Regions from separate parts of the Alteromonas australica genome, predicted to be linked through region 1. Evidence: predicted binding sites of a transcription regulator. Region 1 holds the regulator's gene; each other region holds the start of a gene.
What was found. The regulator sigma-54, encoded in region 1, starts transcription at its own class of promoters, with help from an activator protein. The targets are predictions, from matches to a motif close to GTTGGCACGNNNNTNGNNT.
Positions count from the first base shown of each region.

Region 2: a site for sigma-54 is predicted at 1,568-1,586, ahead of EP13_RS18255 (glucan biosynthesis protein). Genes of this name have one in related genera too.
Region 3: a site for sigma-54 is predicted at 1,820-1,838, ahead of EP13_RS04595 (DUF3192 domain-containing protein). Genes of this name have one in related genera too.
Region 4: a site for sigma-54 is predicted at 1,460-1,478, ahead of EP13_RS11065 (exopolysaccharide biosynthesis protein). Genes of this name have one in related genera too.

Region 1 covers NZ_CP008849.1:858,706-862,954, forward strand. Annotated here, with positions in the region: gene rapZ (RNase adapter RapZ) at 1-676, opposite strand, end outside; gene ptsN (PTS IIA-like nitrogen regulatory protein PtsN) at 706-1,149, opposite strand; gene hpf (ribosome hibernation promoting factor) at 1,159-1,446, opposite strand; gene EP13_RS03740 (RNA polymerase factor sigma-54) at 1,476-2,960, opposite strand; gene lptB (LPS export ABC transporter ATP-binding protein) at 3,038-3,763, opposite strand; gene lptA (lipopolysaccharide transport periplasmic protein LptA) at 3,766-4,249, opposite strand, start outside.
Region 2 covers NZ_CP008849.1:4,190,951-4,195,199, reverse strand. Annotated here, with positions in the region: gene EP13_RS18270 (hydrolase) at 1-300, shown strand, start outside; gene EP13_RS18265 (YheU family protein) at 297-533, shown strand; gene EP13_RS18260 (porin family protein) at 580-1,140, opposite strand; gene EP13_RS18255 (glucan biosynthesis protein) at 1,734-3,350, shown strand; gene mdoH (glucans biosynthesis glucosyltransferase MdoH) at 3,331-4,249, shown strand, end outside.
Region 3 covers NZ_CP008849.1:1,046,646-1,050,894, forward strand. Annotated here, with positions in the region: gene queF (NADPH-dependent 7-cyano-7-deazaguanine reductase QueF) at 1-758, opposite strand, end outside; gene syd (SecY-interacting protein) at 863-1,402, shown strand; gene EP13_RS04590 (hypothetical protein) at 1,422-1,712, opposite strand; gene EP13_RS04595 (DUF3192 domain-containing protein) at 1,891-2,256, shown strand; gene EP13_RS04600 (hypothetical protein) at 2,348-3,016, shown strand; gene EP13_RS04605 (hypothetical protein) at 3,212-3,688, opposite strand; gene EP13_RS04610 (TonB-dependent siderophore receptor) at 3,927-4,249, opposite strand, start outside.
Region 4 covers NZ_CP008849.1:2,494,304-2,498,552, reverse strand. Annotated here, with positions in the region: gene EP13_RS11070 (sigma-54-dependent transcriptional regulator) at 1-994, opposite strand, end outside; gene EP13_RS11065 (exopolysaccharide biosynthesis protein) at 1,715-2,320, shown strand; gene EP13_RS11060 (LysR family transcriptional regulator) at 2,312-3,244, opposite strand; gene EP13_RS11055 (rhodanese-like domain-containing protein) at 3,314-3,664, opposite strand; gene EP13_RS11050 (ArsR/SmtB family transcription factor) at 3,832-4,164, shown strand.

The DNA of each region.
Region 1 (4,249 bases):
TGAGGTTTTGAATTTGCCAAATAAACTTGGTCACCACCGGTTGAGAGCCTAAAAATACTTCTACGGGGGCATCTAACCCTGTCAGGTGTTTTAAATCAGGCTCCCAATGAGGGTTAGGGAGAAAACGGGCGTCGAAAACATAATCGGCATCTTTAGGAATACCATGTTTGAAGCCAAAGGATTCAAATACCAATACCAGGCGAGAACTCTTTTTACCTAAAATTCGCTCACGTATTAATTCAGCAAGTTGGTGAATGGTCAGTTTATCGGTATCTATGTATAAGTCTGCTCGTTCAATCACAGGAGCGAGTAAAGCGGCTTCCGCTTTAATAGATTCAGACAAAGACTTATTCAGTTTTGCCAATGGATGTAATCGTCGGGTTTCACTAAAGCGTTTGACGAGAATGTCGTCACTGGCATCAATGTAGACGATGGTCATGGACCAAGAAGAGGGAAGGTAGTCGAGTATTTCAACTAAATCGTCTGGGTTTTTGGGTAGGTTACGTACATCAATACTTACAGCAACTTGATCGTATTCGTCGACTACCGTATGGGTAAGGGTAGGTAATAAATTGACGGGAATATTATCTACGCAATAATACCCTAAATCTTCCAGTGCCCGTAAAGCAACAGACTTCCCTGACCCCGAACGACCACTAATAATAATTAGTTTCAATTGGCCTCTCCCTTAAGATGGCATTAGAGTTAGCTTAGCGCTGCAATAATATCGTCGCTATTGGTGGCACGCCTAATTGCCTTCACGGTCTCTTTGTCACTCAATTTACCTGCAACCGTGGCTAGGGTTTGTAAGTGCCCCTCGGTTTGCTCTTCTGGAACCAATAAGGCAAAGAAAATATCTACCGGTTGGTTGTCCAGCGCGTCAAAGTTGATGGCAGGGTTACTAGTTACAATAATGGCGATAACACTTTCCAATCCTGCCAGTCGACCATGAGGCAGTGCAATACCATTTCCAATACCCGTACTGCCCATTCTCTCGCGGTTCAATAGGCTAGTGAGTACTGTCGTTTCATCAATATTATCGTTGTTTTTGGCAGCGATATTACTGATGATCTCTAGAATTCGTTTTTTGCTGTTACATTGAACCGCACATTCAGTGCGGTCCAAACTTACGATTGCTTGAATTTCCATAAGCGTGAGTTAATGCTTTTTCAGCTTTTCCTTATGCTTTATGACTTGCCTGTCTAGTTTGTCAACCATGCTGTCTATTGCTGCATACATATCAGTATTTTCAGAGGAAGCAAAAACCTCAGCGCCACTTAAATGCATGGTCGCTTCGGCTTTCTGATTAAGTTTTTCAACATTGAGAATGACATGCACATTAGAAATGTGATCAAAGTGCCTCTCTAGTTTGCTGAACTTGGTATCGACATAATTACGCAAAGAGTCGGTGATTTCGACGTGATGACCAGTAAGGTTGATTTGCATATTTCGTCTTCCTTATATTTATGAGCCAGTTAAAGTAAGCTCTTTCGCTGGTTAGACGGTGGAATCGACAATGATTCCCGGTATTTTGCTATTGTCCGCCGGGCGACTTTAATGCCCTGTTCGGCCAACAATTGAGCAATCTTGCTATCACTTAGTGGCTTGCTTGGCGTTTCAGCCGCTACAAGCTTTTTAATCAGCGCGCGGATGGCAGTAGATGAACACTCACCCCCAGACTCCGTGGCAACGTGACTAGAAAAGAAGTACTTCAATTCAAATATCCCACGTGGGGTATGCATATACTTTTGCGTGGTGACACGTGAAATGGTGGATTCATGCATATCAACCATTTCAGCAACATCGTTAAGCACCATGGGCTTCATCATTTCAGGGCCATATTCAAAAAAGCCCATTTGTTGCTGCACAATACAATTTGCAACCTTCATCAAGGTGTCGTTTCTTGATTCAAGACTTTTAATAAACCATTTTGCTTCCTGCATATGAGAGCGAATGAACTGCGAGTCGCTACTATTTTTCGCTCTTCTGCTCATGGCCGCATATTGCTGGTTCACACTAAGTTTAGGCAAGCTATCTGGATTAAGTTCAACCACCCAACGACCATTTTTCTTGGTGACCGAGACATCGGGTATAACATACTCAGGCTCTTTAGTGATAAGAGCGCTACCTGGGCGAGGATTCAATGTTTGCAACAAGCGCATAGCTTCGCGTAATTGATCTTCTTTAAGACGGCTTTTACGCATCAGCGTACGATAGTCTTTGCTACTGAGTAGGTCTGAGTATTCTTCTATCAGTTGTTTGGCTTCTTTTAACCAAGGCGTATCATCTGAAAATTGGCGAAGCTGAACCATCAAGCATTCTTGCGGTGTACGAGAGCCTGAACCAATGGGGTCGAACATTTGAATGCGTTTTAACACACATTCTACTTCGTCCAATTCAACCGGCTCTTCCATATCTTCGGAATTTACAGAATCTAAAATGTCGTCAAGGGTGACGGTAAGATAACCAGACTCGTCAATTGAATCGATAATAGCCGTTGCGATGGCACGGTCAGTATCTGAAAAGTGGGTAAGACGCATTTGCCATAGCAAATGTGCTTGAATGTCTTCGGTGGTTTCGCCTTGGAAAATCTGCTCATCGTCATTATTCGAGGGCCCAGGGGCGGGTGCAGAAGACGCTGAGTAATATTCGTCCCACGTGCTGTCTATGGGTAATTCATCAGGTAGGTCATTCTTCTCTAATGCGTCACCGGCTTCAAGCGTATCGCTTGATGCGGTAGTAACGGCGTCTTGAGCGACGTCATCCCCGTCGATATTGTTTTTCTCTAATTGAGGCTCATCACTGCCTTCTTCTACTTCAAGTAGAGGATTTGAGTCTAGGGCTTCCTGGATCTCCTGTTGCAGGTCGAGCGTTGACAGCTGCAGCAGTTTTATCGCCTGCTGTAGCTGAGGTGTCATGGTAAGTTGTTGACTGAACTTTAACTGTAAAGATGGTTTCATCTACGTCTTATTTACTGTGCTCTTATTGTGAATATACCAGGTGCATAATTTGAAAAATGACAATTCTGTTACATTAACTATAGCCTGAATTGTTCACCTAGGTATACATCCCTTACTTTTTGATTACTTAAAACCTGCTCTGCCGTTCCTTGGGCTATTAATTCACCGTGACTCACAATGTAGGCTTTTTCACATACATCCAATGTTTCTCGTACATTGTGGTCTGTAATGAGGATACCGATACCTCTATCACGAAGGTGCTGTATTATCTTCTTTATATCATTAACCGATATAGGATCAACACCAGCAAATGGTTCATCGAGTAAAATAAATTGCGGATTGGCTGCTAGCGCACGCGCAATCTCTACGCGCCGGCGTTCTCCACCTGATAAACTCATTCCTGTACTATTACGTATATGGTTAATATTAAATTCATCAAGAAGGGCGTCGGCTTCTTCTTCCTGTTGTGATGAATTTAAATCTTTTCGTGTCTGTAAAATCGCCATGATGTTTTCAAACACGGTTAGCTTGCGAAAAATAGAGGCTTCCTGTGGCAGGTAGCCAATGCCCTTACGTGCGCGTTCGTGCATAGGCTGGTGGGTGAGCTCACCATCATCAATGGTGATTTTTCCCTTATCTAGTGGCACAAGACCCACAATCATGTAAAAGGTGGTGGTTTTACCTGCGCCGTTAGGGCCTAATAAGCCCACGATTTGCCCGGTTGAGACCGACAAACTAACGTCTCTCACTACTTGGCGAGATTTATAGGCTTTGGCTAAGTTACTTGCGCTTAGTGTTGCCATGGTTAGTTATCGTCCTCGTTATTCTCGTCTTCTTTCGCCTTCTCATCGGTCAGCTTGCGAATCGCTTCTGGTCGAAAAACGGTGGTCACTCTGCCTTCATCATTGTCACCGCTGCCGGTGGCAAGAAGCTGTTCGGTAATCATGTCAAAGGTGATTTTATCGCCTTTCACAGAACTGGTGTCTTGTTGCAGCTCTGCATTGCCGTCTAACGAGAGAGTGCGATTAACCACTTCATAGCGAATTTCATTGGCTTTGGCTGTTACCGGGGTGCCGTCTTCTAAGGTTTGCGAATAACTTGCTGGCGCGCCTCTGGCGATGAATATCTCACGGCCTTCGCCTTCTGTTGCAACCACTTCCACTTCATCTGCGTTAATCACTAACGTGCCTTGGGAAATACGCACGTTATCCTTAAACAACGAGGTTTTATTCTTACCATCAACAAACTGCGATTTAGAATCTACCTTTATCGGTTTGTTAAAGTCGCTT
Region 2 (4,249 bases), 980 kb from region 1:
TTTGCTGATGCACAAGATTACTACGAAAAATGCAGTGCTTATCATTTTCTAAGTGCTATACATTGCCCAACATTGGTTCTACATAGTATTGATGACCCCTTTATGAACCACCTTATTGTGCCAAAAGAGGAAGAGCTAGCGCGCAGTGTCACGTTAGAACTCAGTGAACGTGGCGGGCATGTAGGCTTTATGCAAGGCTCTATTTTAAAACCGAAAGTTTGGTTACATGAACGGGTAAAGCGCTTTGTTAGTGAAGTGCTGCCTATCAATTCTGACACGCCTTATATGGACCCCGTATGATCATTCCTTTAGACGCCATCGAAAAAGACACCCTTTACAGCATAGCTGAAGCCTTCGTACTTCGAGAAGGCACAGACTATGGCGAACAGGAAATTAGCCTTACCGATAAAGTTGAGCAAATCCTTAGCGCACTGCATTCAGGTGATGCTGTATTGGTGTATTCAGAGCTTCATGAGAGTGTGGATATTCGTCCAAAAGAGGACGTTTTGGCTAACGGTAACGATGAAGAATAAAAAAGCCGGTCGGGTGACCGGCTAACCATCCTGAGGAAAGGAAGGATTAAAATGCATATCTGGCGTTAACTTGAAGTATGTCTAAATCATCAACAGATTTGTAGCTTGCGCCAAACGCCCATTGAGGGGTGACATAGTAGTTAGCCCCTATTTTTATGGTGGCTTCTCCATCGAAGACGTCGTAATAGCCAATTTCACCATTTAATTCGATTTGTTCTGTCACCATAGAACGCAAACCAGCATTGATGCTGTAGCCATTCTCATCGGTGGCGTCAGCATCAAGCTGTTCAAAGTTGGCAGTAAAATAGGCGTCTGTGGTGCTATTGATAGGCATACGATAACCTGCACCTAATGTAATAAGATCAAGATCAAAGCTGCCCTCTTCTACGCGGTTGTACTCACCGTTTAAAAATATATTGCTGTTAAGAAGATATCGGCTGGAGACGTTGAAGCCATCTGGCTCAAAAGATTCATCATCGTCGAAGTCGATTTTAGTGTATCCCCCTTCTACATATCGCCAATCTGGCGTGTCTGCCAGAGCTGGAAAGGAAAGTGTCGCTGAAACTGAGGTGAAAAGTGCGGTAAGTAGTGTGAGTGCTTTACGCATAAATGCTCCTTGTTATGTACAGATAATCATTATCTGCCTCGTTGTTACATGGGAAAGGCTGTGTTGTCCCGTGAATGTCTATAGGCAGTTACACGCTATTACCTTCATCCCACGACACTCATACAGCAATTGCCTTGCCAGCCGAGCGCTTGCGTTCCACATTCGACCCAAATTAGCTATCTATCAATCTGTTTTTCATGCCTTTTTCTTTTTTTGTGACCAAACGGTTTTAGCGTAAACAGAACAGGAAAAGGTTCTTGTCCTACACATAGGGGCCGATACGCTGAAGGAATGTGTTGCAAATTCACAACACTTATCCTTTTGTCTAAGTGCTGGCGCATATTTACACAATGGTTTAGCACAGTGGTTGCAGGGGGTTTGGATCGTAAGGCAATGTAAAATAAAGGTAAATTAATAAGAATATGCAATTGGAACAGCTCTTGCTTTGCTAGGTGTAGCTTTCACTTTTTTCCTGTGCTTTTGCAAATTTGAAGGTCATTTCGGTTCTGGATTTTTCAACGGATGGACGCAGCCCAAACTTGTTTTTTAGGGCAATGGCTCAAAAGCGCATTATTTCTTAAGGGAGATATACGGTGTACAAGGTAAGACAAAAAGGTACGACAAAATTACTTACTTCAATAGCGACAACCCGTCGTGTGGCGTTATTGGTTGGCGCCCTGTTTTCAGTATTTGGTTCTTCGTGGGCATTAGCGACAAACGTGAATCAAGACAATCAACCGGGCGAAAGCTCGCCTATTCTGCAGTCTATTATTGATGAAGCAAAGCAGTCTGCAGAGCAAAGCTATAAAGAAAATGATCATGGCCTTGATGACAAATTGAAAGACATTGATTACCAAACCTATCGTGCTATTCGTTTTAAGCCAGAACAAAGTTTGTGGCATGGGGAAAATGACTATGAGGTTCAGTTCTTTCACCCTGGTTTCTTGTATCAACTTCCAGTGACCGTCAATGTTATTGATGCAGATAATGACGCAAGCCCAATCGCGTTTGAAAAGGCGATGTTTAGCTACGATGGTAAAGCGTCATCCTTGGGTCAATATACGAAAGATGAAAATGGCTTCGCAGGTTTTCGCCTTCATTACCCGATAAAAAATGAGCAATATAAAGATGAATTCGCGGTGTTCCTCGGCGCTTCTTACTTCCGTCTAGTGGGCAAAAATCAAGTGTACGGCATCTCTGCCAGAGGCTTGGCGATAGACACTGCATTATCCAAAGGTGAAGAATTTCCCCATTTTACTCAGTTTTGGTTAATTGAGCCGAAGGAAGGTCAACCTATTACGGTATATGCGCGATTAGAGAGCCCTTCCGTGGCTGGCGCTTACAAGTTCGTTATTCAGCCCGGTGTCGACACAGAGGTAAAAGTGCAAAGTTGGTTATTTGCCCGTGAAGACGTTGATAAGTTAGGTATTGCGCCATTTACCAGCATGTTTTTGTACGGTGAGAATACCCAAAAACGTCACGACGACTATCGCCCAGAAGTCCACGATAGCGATGGTGTACTTATGGTGACGCACGCCGGTGAAGAAATTTGGCGTCCGCTAACTAACCCTAGCAGATTACAAGTGACATCACTGAGTGACAGCCACCCCAAAGGGTTTGGTATGTTGCAGCGCGATGGCGAGTGGGACAACTATCTCGATGCTGAGGCCAATTATCACCTACGTCCTGGGTTGTGGGTAACACCAGAGACTGGGTTTGAAAAAGGCCGTTTAGAAGTGGTTGAGATCCCAACGAACTCTGAAATTCACGACAACATTGTTGCATTTTGGACGCCTGATAAGCCCTTTGTATCGGGTGAGTCACTCTATTTTTCTTACAACTTAAGCACAGTGGAACAAAACCCATTTGTGAGCGAGTTGGCGTCGGTCGTTCGCACGCGCCAAGGGGCTGCGGTGTTGCCTGGTGATGAATTTGAAGATGCATCACTGAATACGACGCGTCAATTTAGTATCGACTTTAGTGCGCCTTCAGGGTTTAGCTTTAACAGCGATACGACAAAACTCATTGTACAAGCCAGTAACGGTCAGGTGTCGAAGCAACGTATGCACCCCGTTGCAGATGGCGCAGAAATTAGAGCGACATTCTTCTTGAAACCCAAAGAGAAACAAACGGTAGATATGCGTGCCTACATCGAGCAAGACGGCAAGCGTATTAGCGAGGTATGGAATTATGTCTACCAACCACAGTAATAGCCTAGGTTTGCAAGAAGGTTTGCAGACAAAGAAACCGTCGACAGACGCATCGTCGACCCATAGCCACCTGAACACCAAAGGAGAGCATATGCGTTTGTTTATTATGGCAATGCTAGTTATTCCAAGCACGGCACTGGCCGGTTGGAGTTTATACGAGATATTTCTGCCCAACGGGCTAACGAACCTTGAAATAGCCCAATTGGGTCTTGGATTAACCCTTTTTGCCTGGTTATGCATGGCATTTTGGACAGGCATAATTGGGTTTGTATTGCAGTTGTTCAACATTGACCCCCTTAGCCTCCGTAAAAAGCAATGTGCGCCAGACCAAGATAGCCCTCTGGTGCAAAAACACGCGGTGGTAATGCCGGTGTACAATGAAGATACCCGCAGAATTATGGTAGGTTTTGAAGCGTGTGTACGGGAAATTATGGGCAGCACACAGGCTGAACAATTTGATTTCTTCATGTTAAGCGATACACGTGACGAACAAAAAGCTGAGGCAGAATTACGCGCATGGAACCGCATGACTAAGCGCTTAGGCCAGTATGCTAGCCATGTTTTTTACCGTCGCCGGGAAGAAAACAGCCATAGGAAAGTGGGTAATCTGAAAGATTTTTGTGAGCGCTGGGGTGCAAACTATGAGTCTATGATTGTACTGGATGCGGATAGCATAATGAGTGGTGAGCGCATGCTAGACCTTGCCCGTCGCATTGAGCAGAATCCAGACACCGCGTTAGTGCAAACTATACCGATGCCCGTTCGCCAAGATACTTTCTTTGGTCGGTTTGTTCAATTTGCAGCGCATCTCTATAGCCCTATGCTGGCAACAGGCTTGTCGTTTTGGCAGACAGACAGTGCAAATTACTGGGGGCACAATGCCATCATTCGTATTGCCC
Region 3 (4,249 bases), 190 kb from region 1:
CATACAGTTAACTTATCTACCTCACAATGGGCGAGAATGTCACAAAATATTCGTTCGACACATTGTTCATGAAATTCATTGTGTTGCCTGAAGCTTATCAGATACTTTAATAAGCCTTCACGGTTTATTGCCTTTCCTTGGTAGCGAATGATGACACTTGCCCAGTCAGGTTGACTTGTAATTAAGCAGTTGGATTTCAATAAGTGAGACACTAAGCTTTCTTCCACATTCTTATCTGACTGTGATAAAAACGCGGTGTTGGGCGAGTACTCATTTATTTCAACATCAAGGTCATCTAATAACTCCCCTTCAAACTCTTTAAATGAGAGAGAAGCAAATTGCGAGGGCAAAACTAGCGCAACATCAACCTCACTGCCAGCACATGCAGATAAATCAGACTGAATGACATCTTTAACTGCATTTGCGTTTTCAAACTTACTTTGATTAAAGCTGTTCAGGTAGAGTTTAAATGACTTCGATTCAATCAGGTTAGGCGAAGTAATAGGTACACGGCATTCAAGTATCGCCACTTGAGGCTTTCCTTTCGGCGTTAGCCAGGAAAGTTCGTAGCCTGTCCAAGTATCATTTCCGCTGAAAGGCAAGTTAAGCGGATTCAACGATAGCGTATCTCTGCTTAGGCTTCTTGGCACACCCTGAAGTAAGTCAGGGTTGTAATGAAATTCGTATTCAACTTGCTTTCCCAAAGACAAGCCATCAGGAGCAGAAACAGTTAAGTTATCTTTTACGTTGTCGGTCATATGAGCCTTGATATGAATAGTTTATACGCATTCGTTGCTTACTTGACTTAAGCAACGATATCTATAGTGTAACGCAAAAATCGCCGTTTAATGTGATAAAGCCAGTGACAATCGATAATCAATTAGACCAATTTATATCTAGCTTCATTTCCTATCATCAGCAAAATAAGGGCGGGCTAACCATTCCTTATGACAGCAGCTGGCCGTCAACCTGCTATCAAGCCACAGGCCGCGAAGGTGAGGCCGTTCCCTGGTTACCGCAAAAGCGCGACACCACTGCTACTTTTGGTAACGTTGAAGAAGCGCTAGGGATCACCCTAAATAAGGCGTATTGCCAATTCTTTAGCCGTTACTTCAGCGACAATTTGCCCGCAGTAGCGCCCCAAGGAAATTGCGAACTACTGCAAGTATGGAATAGCGATGACTTTACGCGCCTACAACAAAATCTAATAGGCCACCTGCTGATGAAACAAAGGTTAAGGCAGGCACCCACGTTATTTTTTGCCCTTACCGATGAAGACGATTTTATACTTAGCCTACTTAACGATACAGGCGAGGTGGTCTTAGAACAGGTAGGTAAACCACCTAAAGAGGTTATTGCAGCTAGCTTAGGTGATTTCTTAGCGTTGTTAACCCCTCGCTAGTAGGTAAGGCATAAGGCAACTATTTTTCTGATAATTGTTGTATTGTCTCAAGTAATTTTTCAACGGTTTTTTCTAAAGCCTGAACTCTTTTCGTTAAGGATGCTATCGTTTCTTTCGGCTTTTCTGTAACTTGTTTAGAGGCTGTTCCATTCGCCGCATTAAAGCGTTTGATGGCTTCGATAGCTTGCGTGACTGACACTTTAAAAGGGGCTCTGGCGCGCAAAAGGCCCACAGAGGGCGGCGTTCCTGATTCAGCCATTTGCTGACACACAATCATGAGTTGTTGAAGGTTGTTTTCTTGCATGTTCATGTATATCCAGTTGTCTAATTTGCTAATTTTTAGTTTTTTTCGCCATAGTGTAGCGCTTTTGAAGGCTGGCTTAAAGTTGAAACTATTTATATATCAGTGCCTTAGAAGTTGGCCTTGAAATTGATTAAGGGCTTACAGTATTTCAAGAATAAGAACCTATCACAAAAAAGGAACACACATGAAATTAATACTACTTTCAGCCATCGTGGCATCATCAGCTTTGTTATCTGGATGCGTAGTCTCTGTAGGAGGAGATAGTGACAGTCACTACGGCGCCAATTGGGAAGATCGCGAGTATAACAATCGCCAGCACATCGCTAAATTAGAAACCGGTACTACCTATGAGCAGGTACTGCGAAAAATGGGCGTGGCTGACTTTACAGAGCTATTTGAAAAACAAGATGGCACGTATCGTGTGCTTTACTACAGAACCCAGAAAACCATGGGAGATGGAATAACAACAAAAGATGAGTGCACGCCCTTGGTCTTCATCAATGGCAGCTTGGCAGGTTGGGGTGACAGTGCGTTTAGCATGATTCATTAAGCTTGTTAAATATTTGTTAACTTTGGCAAGGTAATCCCGTACAGTAGAAAATCAAGTAAAGCGATTTCAATGGTTTTCTCAGGAGGCGGGTATGAATACTGCAACAGCATCATTGGCACCAAAAAAAGAAGAGATTAAAGCAATACATTTATCGGTAGACGATTTAAAAATTGCCGCATCCATTTTATTTAATGCCTATGTAGATGACCCGCTTTTTGTTGATATTTTCCAAGCTGAAAAAGAAGGCTACGAAAGTCGGCTCCGTTCAGCCATTCGTGAAGAGCTCAATGCTTTTTGGGTGGCTGAACAACCAATGATTGGACTATTCCACGAATCACGATTGCTCTCAGTAGCCTGTTTAACTGGGCCAGATGCAGCCTTTGGAGCAGGAAGATACTGGCATTGGCGATTGCGCATGCTGCTTACCGCAGGCCTTTTTGGTACCAAGCAGATGTTAGAAAAAGAAGAGAAAGTACGCAATTTAGTACCCGCCGAAAACTTCCACATGTTGAGCCCCGCCGAAAACGTCCACAGGGGGAGCGGGAGGGCGGGGCATCCTAAGGAGCAGCACGCCGGCGGAGGCCATATTTTGCTTGGCGCCATCGACAGTATTGTGAACGAAGATGTTTCTAGCGAAGGTGTTGCTGTGTTTGTCACCGTACCCAAACATAAGCTTTTCTTTAGCGATGATAACTACAGTGTAGTGGGTGAACTATGTTTGTCGCATGTGAAGGGCGAGGTGATGTTTAGGAAGCGGTGATTTTTAAAAACTGTTCACCACACAATATCATGCATATGGCTCGTTAATACAAAATGAAGCGGTGAAATTTACTGATTAGTGAAACTCTAAAGATAGACGGGGTAAACTGGGCTATTGTCCACTTGCTCTAAATAACACAGGCAAAAAATAAATATGCCTGCCCTATTAGGTTAGTTTAGCTTTTAAAGCGGATAATTAAACCGTGCTTTCTTGGCACAAGCTTAAATCACGGGTAAGTTGAGCGTTAATCGGGCGTTTTAGTTCCGCCGTTTTAACTTCAGAGATAATCTCACTTGAATCTTTTTCTTCAATCCAAACTTTTACAATACCGTCATTAATTTCTCTGTTAATTCGATAGTCTTTCCCTGCGTCTAATTCAAGCTTAAAGTTGACAAGCGCTTCTCGCTCTGTTGAGGGTAATCTGCGCTCATATGATACGGCACGAACCCACAGATTGTGTTCACCGCTGTCATAGTGTCTAGCGGGTTGCCACTCAGTTGGACGCTGTCTAAAACACATTAAATAGGCGTAGTCGTTGTTGAACGCCTTGTCTTGTTCAAAATTCTCGAATCGAAATTGTGAATCTTCTTGCTTAGCCTGTGTTGACATGGTGCTGCAGCCTGACACTGCTATTAATCCGAGCAGCGTACATAATAAATGACTAACTTTCATAAACATCCCTCTTAAATTATCTAGCACTCAAAACACGATATAGTTAACAATTATATCGTCGCTTAAATAAACAATAGCGGGGAACTAAGCTACTTGTCAAAAGATTGTAGGAAAATCCTTTAAAGCAGCCAAAGATTAATTGCTTTCTCCATAATCGAACCGCTTGTATTTCAATAAAACAGCAAAAAAGACAGGCAAAAAATAAACATGCCTGTCTCATTGCGTTTATGAACAATACTTAGAAGTCAACTTTTACCTTCAATGCCACTGTGCGAGGCTCGCCAATACGTAAGTTGCCTCCTCCATAAGAGTCGCCTACAGCCCAATATTCTTCGTCAAGAAGGTTGTCTACTGATCCAATTAAAGTAACGGCGTGATTGTCTATCTGCGTGGCATAACTCACACCACCGTATATAAGCGTATAAGACGGAACTTCCCAAGCATTAGCCGCATTAAGCGCCGCTTCACCATGGAATTTTCCGCCTAAGTTAAGGGTTAGGCCTGGAATCGCTTCTACATTGTAATTGGTCTGTAACGTGAACTGTTGGTCGGGTGCACCCG
Region 4 (4,249 bases), 1.6 Mb from region 1:
AAATGAAATTTGAGCCATTGTCTTTGTTGAATTCTTCAATGAAACTTTTTGCCAGTAGGGGAATGTCTTCCTTTCTTTCCCGCAAGGGAGGAATAGTGATAGGGAATACCGCTAATCGAAAATAAATATCTTCCCTCAGCACTTTGCTTTGTGCAATTTCTTCCATGGTACGGTTGGTTGCCGAAACCACGCGGCAATTAACAGGAATAGTTTTAGTGCCACCCACTCGGATAACCACTTTGTTTTCAAGTACACGCAACAAATTAGGTTGCATGTCGATAGGCATTTCAGTGATTTCATCTAGAAACAAGGTGCCGCCTTCGGCTTGTTCGAACACGCCTTCTTTGCGCCCCACAGCGCCAGTGAACGCGCCCTTTTCGTGACCGAAGAGTTCACTGCCAATAAGTTCTTTAGAAAATGCGCCACAGTTGGTGGCAATATAGGGGCCTTCGCTGTCTGACGCTCGGTGGATAGCGGCGGCAACCACTTCTTTACCGACACCGCTTTCGCCTAGTAGCATGACATTAGCGCTGGTTCTGCTCACCCGTTGAATAAGCTTATACAGCTCTTGCATTGGCGCAGATTCCCCAATCAACAAATCAAAGTGTTTAACAATAATATCGTCTTCCACAGGGGCTTTTTGTGGTTTACCGGATAAAACCGCTTCTATGTCTTCACGTTGAATGGGTTTAACAAGATAATCAATATTCGGTCCGCACAGGCCTTTAATAATGCCCTTCACTGATGGGTGACCTGTGATTAGGGTAACGCGGGGGCGCTTGGGAAGGGTATCGAGCTCATCGAATAAATGGGCTCCGCTCCCGTCAGGTAGCATAAAGTCGAGTAATACGTGGTCGAAGGTTTCTTTCGTTAACCAGTCTCTTGCTTCTTCTAAATTAGCAGCAGTTAGAACTTCATGACCGAGAAACTCAATAATCGTACAGGCAACTTCTGTAAATTCCGCATCGTCGTCTACAAGCAAAACAGTAAGCACGTAAATTTCCTTTTCTAAACTTCCAATAACCTCACTACTACGGAGTAAAAGGCTATAAGATCAATATTATAAATCGTTATTTTTTGACTAAATGTATTCTGGCGGCGACAGTGAATAGTACCTGTCGTGGCTAAATTTGCAATTGCACACGTCAAGGCGCATGGGGTTTATTTTTAAATAGAATCTCGTTTTGAAGTGAAAACCCTGTTCAATTTTGCAAACACACGCCGACTATGGTTCACAGTTTTGCAGGTAGTATGCCAACAAGCTATAAGTGCACTTAAGTGGCGTTCAGTGTCTGCGTTTTAAGCACCCAAAATGTTAAAGAACAGCACGTCAAATCTCTAAGCGGGGCGGAGGCCGTTTTTTCGCGTACCGCGTGACAATACGGCCAGCATGACGTCATTTTGTTGAGTTTTCCTAGGGTATATCGTTCAGATAACCGCGCAAAATGCGCTTTCGGTGTGTGGCATATAATTAGCATTATCTCTATGGACTCTGGTCTGCTTTAACGTCATGTGTAGGTCATTTCACAGCAATATAAAGAATGGAAGTTGGCGGTAAAAATGGCTTTATGTTGATGTAGTTAATTGTTTTATATCTGTTTTTATAATTTTGAAGGTGGGTTTATAGCAACAAGCATAGCAACAAGCATAGCAACAAGCATGGCAACAACGCAGGCCGGACATTTAGGGTAAAAATAACCGACAGGGAATGAAAATGTTGCACGGTAAGGCTGAACGGTCAATGACCTTATATGAGCTGCTAGGCAAAATGCAGCCGAAACCTGATACCAACAGCATGTGTTTCGCAGACTTTTGGCAGGCATTAGAAAAGCGAGGATTTGGCCCCATGTTGGCGATGCCTGCGTTTATCGCGTCTACGCCCATAGGGGCAATACCGGGCGTACCATCACTGACTGGCGTGACAATATTACTCATTGCTCTGCAAATATTACTCGGTCGTCGCCACCCTTGGTTACCTAACGCCATTATGAAGCTCGAAATTGAGGGCGATCACCTCCATACGGCGGTTACGAAAATGAAGCCTTATGCATTAAGGGTTGATAGGTTTCTGATTCCTCGTTGGTTTTTCATGCGCCAACCTATTTTTCGCTCGTTAATCGCCCTGAGTTGTGCATTGTGCGGACTTATCATGGTGCCTTTAGAACTAGTACCTTTTATGGGGCTAATACCGGCGGTGGCAGTCCTCATTATGGCCATAGGTATGGCTACCGACGACGGCGCGGTGGCGTTGTTGGGTTTATCTATTGCTACCTGTGGTTTCTTATTGAGCGGCCAGCAAATAATGCAAGGATTAACATAAAGGCTCACCGCAAGGTTGCAACATACCGTGAGCCGAGGGGAGATTCATGGTTTGGTATCGCAGTTCTCCAATGAAAGAGCGCGCCGCCGGCCCCAGTCCGTCACCATCTTCAAATGATAAGTACAGCAGCGACTTACGTAACCCCCCGTTATTACCAAGGGGCAAAGGAAGTAATGCTCCTTCTTCTAATTCTTTTTTAATAATCGCAATGGGCAGCCAAGCAAAACCAAGTCCTTGGGAAATGATATCCACCGACGTACGAATATGGCTGACGGTCCAACGTTGATCTGCACCAAGCCAGCCAACATCCACTTTGCGTTCAGCAGAGGAATCTCGTACAACGATTTGTCGATGAGACTTGAGATCTTCTAATGTTAGCGGCCTGTCCAGCGCATGTAATGGATGGTCGGGATGTGCTACCGCTGCAAATTCGATTTCGCAGAGATCTTCACTAAACCCCGTGGGATAGGTAAAAGGTGATATGGCGATATCTACATTGCCACTATTGAGCATTGAATTTGCGCCCGACAATACCGTTTCTTCAATTTCTATGCGTAGCAAGGGGAACTCCTCAGACACTTTATTTAAGACGTTATAAAGTAAGTCTGAGGGAAAAATAATGTCTACGGCAATTCTCAGCAGCGTTTCTGTACCCGCTTGTAAACTGGTTGCTACCGCCTCGAGTTTTTGTGCTTCATTGAGTAAAAAAGTGGCTCGACGGTACATAAGTTCACCTTGAGCTGAAAGCTGCACTTTTCTACCCGTATTTTCAAATAGCTCAACGCCAATGGCATGTTCTAATTTTTGCACAGCATGATGCACACTGGATTGGCTTTTATGCACCACAGCGGCCGCTTGATTAAAGCCTCCTGCGTCCACAACCGCCTTAAACATGCGCCATTGTTCCAACGTTGATTTTAGCATGGTTTAACTTTCTCAATTCACTGCGGGGATTAGGGGGTTATACCATATTGAAACTGGCCTTAGTAAGCGTTAATCGGTTACTGCTGCAATAATATCGTCCACCGCACAAGTGACTACTGAAACTTGCTCGTAGCCCATAAGCATGAGTTGCTCTGCCGCCAAAGAGGCACGCACCCCAGACGCGCAGTGGATATATATAGGCCGATCTGCTTCTTTTACAAGTGCCAGCATCTTCATCTCTAAAATGCCTCTTGGAATGGCCGTTGCTTTATTTACCGGTTTTTCGGCCACTTCACTGGCTTCCCTTACATCTAAAAGTAACCCTTGATTTTTCTCAATCTCAAGCGCCGCTTCTTTGGCAGTAATTCGACGAATAGGTTTCTCAATATTTTTTAATCGAGTAGGGATATCTATTAGCACGTAAAATCTCCTATTTAGTATATAATGATAATATTATATATAACATTTGATGGAAAAGAAGAACAGCACTGTCAAGGTTAGACAGTCAATTTGGGCTTTTCGATAAACCTTATATACTTTAGTATAATGCATTAAGGGGTTTCCCCAATGAAAAATGAGAACATTTTATGCTAGCGACTCTAAAGCTCGACCCTTCAGCAATGCATCAACATGCAGCAGATGCTGAGCAGTATTTAAAGCAAATTGCTAATAAAACCCGTTTGATGATTTTGTGCAATTTGCTGGAAAAAGAACGATCTGTAAGCGAGTTATTGGACGTGGTAGATGTTTCACAGCCTGTGATTTCTCAGCATCTGGCCCTCTTACGGGAAGCCGCATTGGTGGCCACAAGAAGGGAAGGGCAAACGATTTATTATCGTCTTGCTGACGAACGTGTTACCCAAACGATGGCGTTACTTTATCAGTTTTTCTGTGCGTCAGAAGAGGCGCTGGCTGAATAGACGAGATTGCTGTTCTCGCCAAATTCGTTTTTCATGAGTAAATTGGCAGTGAATAAAGGCGGCCACGAATCGCTAGCCGCCTCTC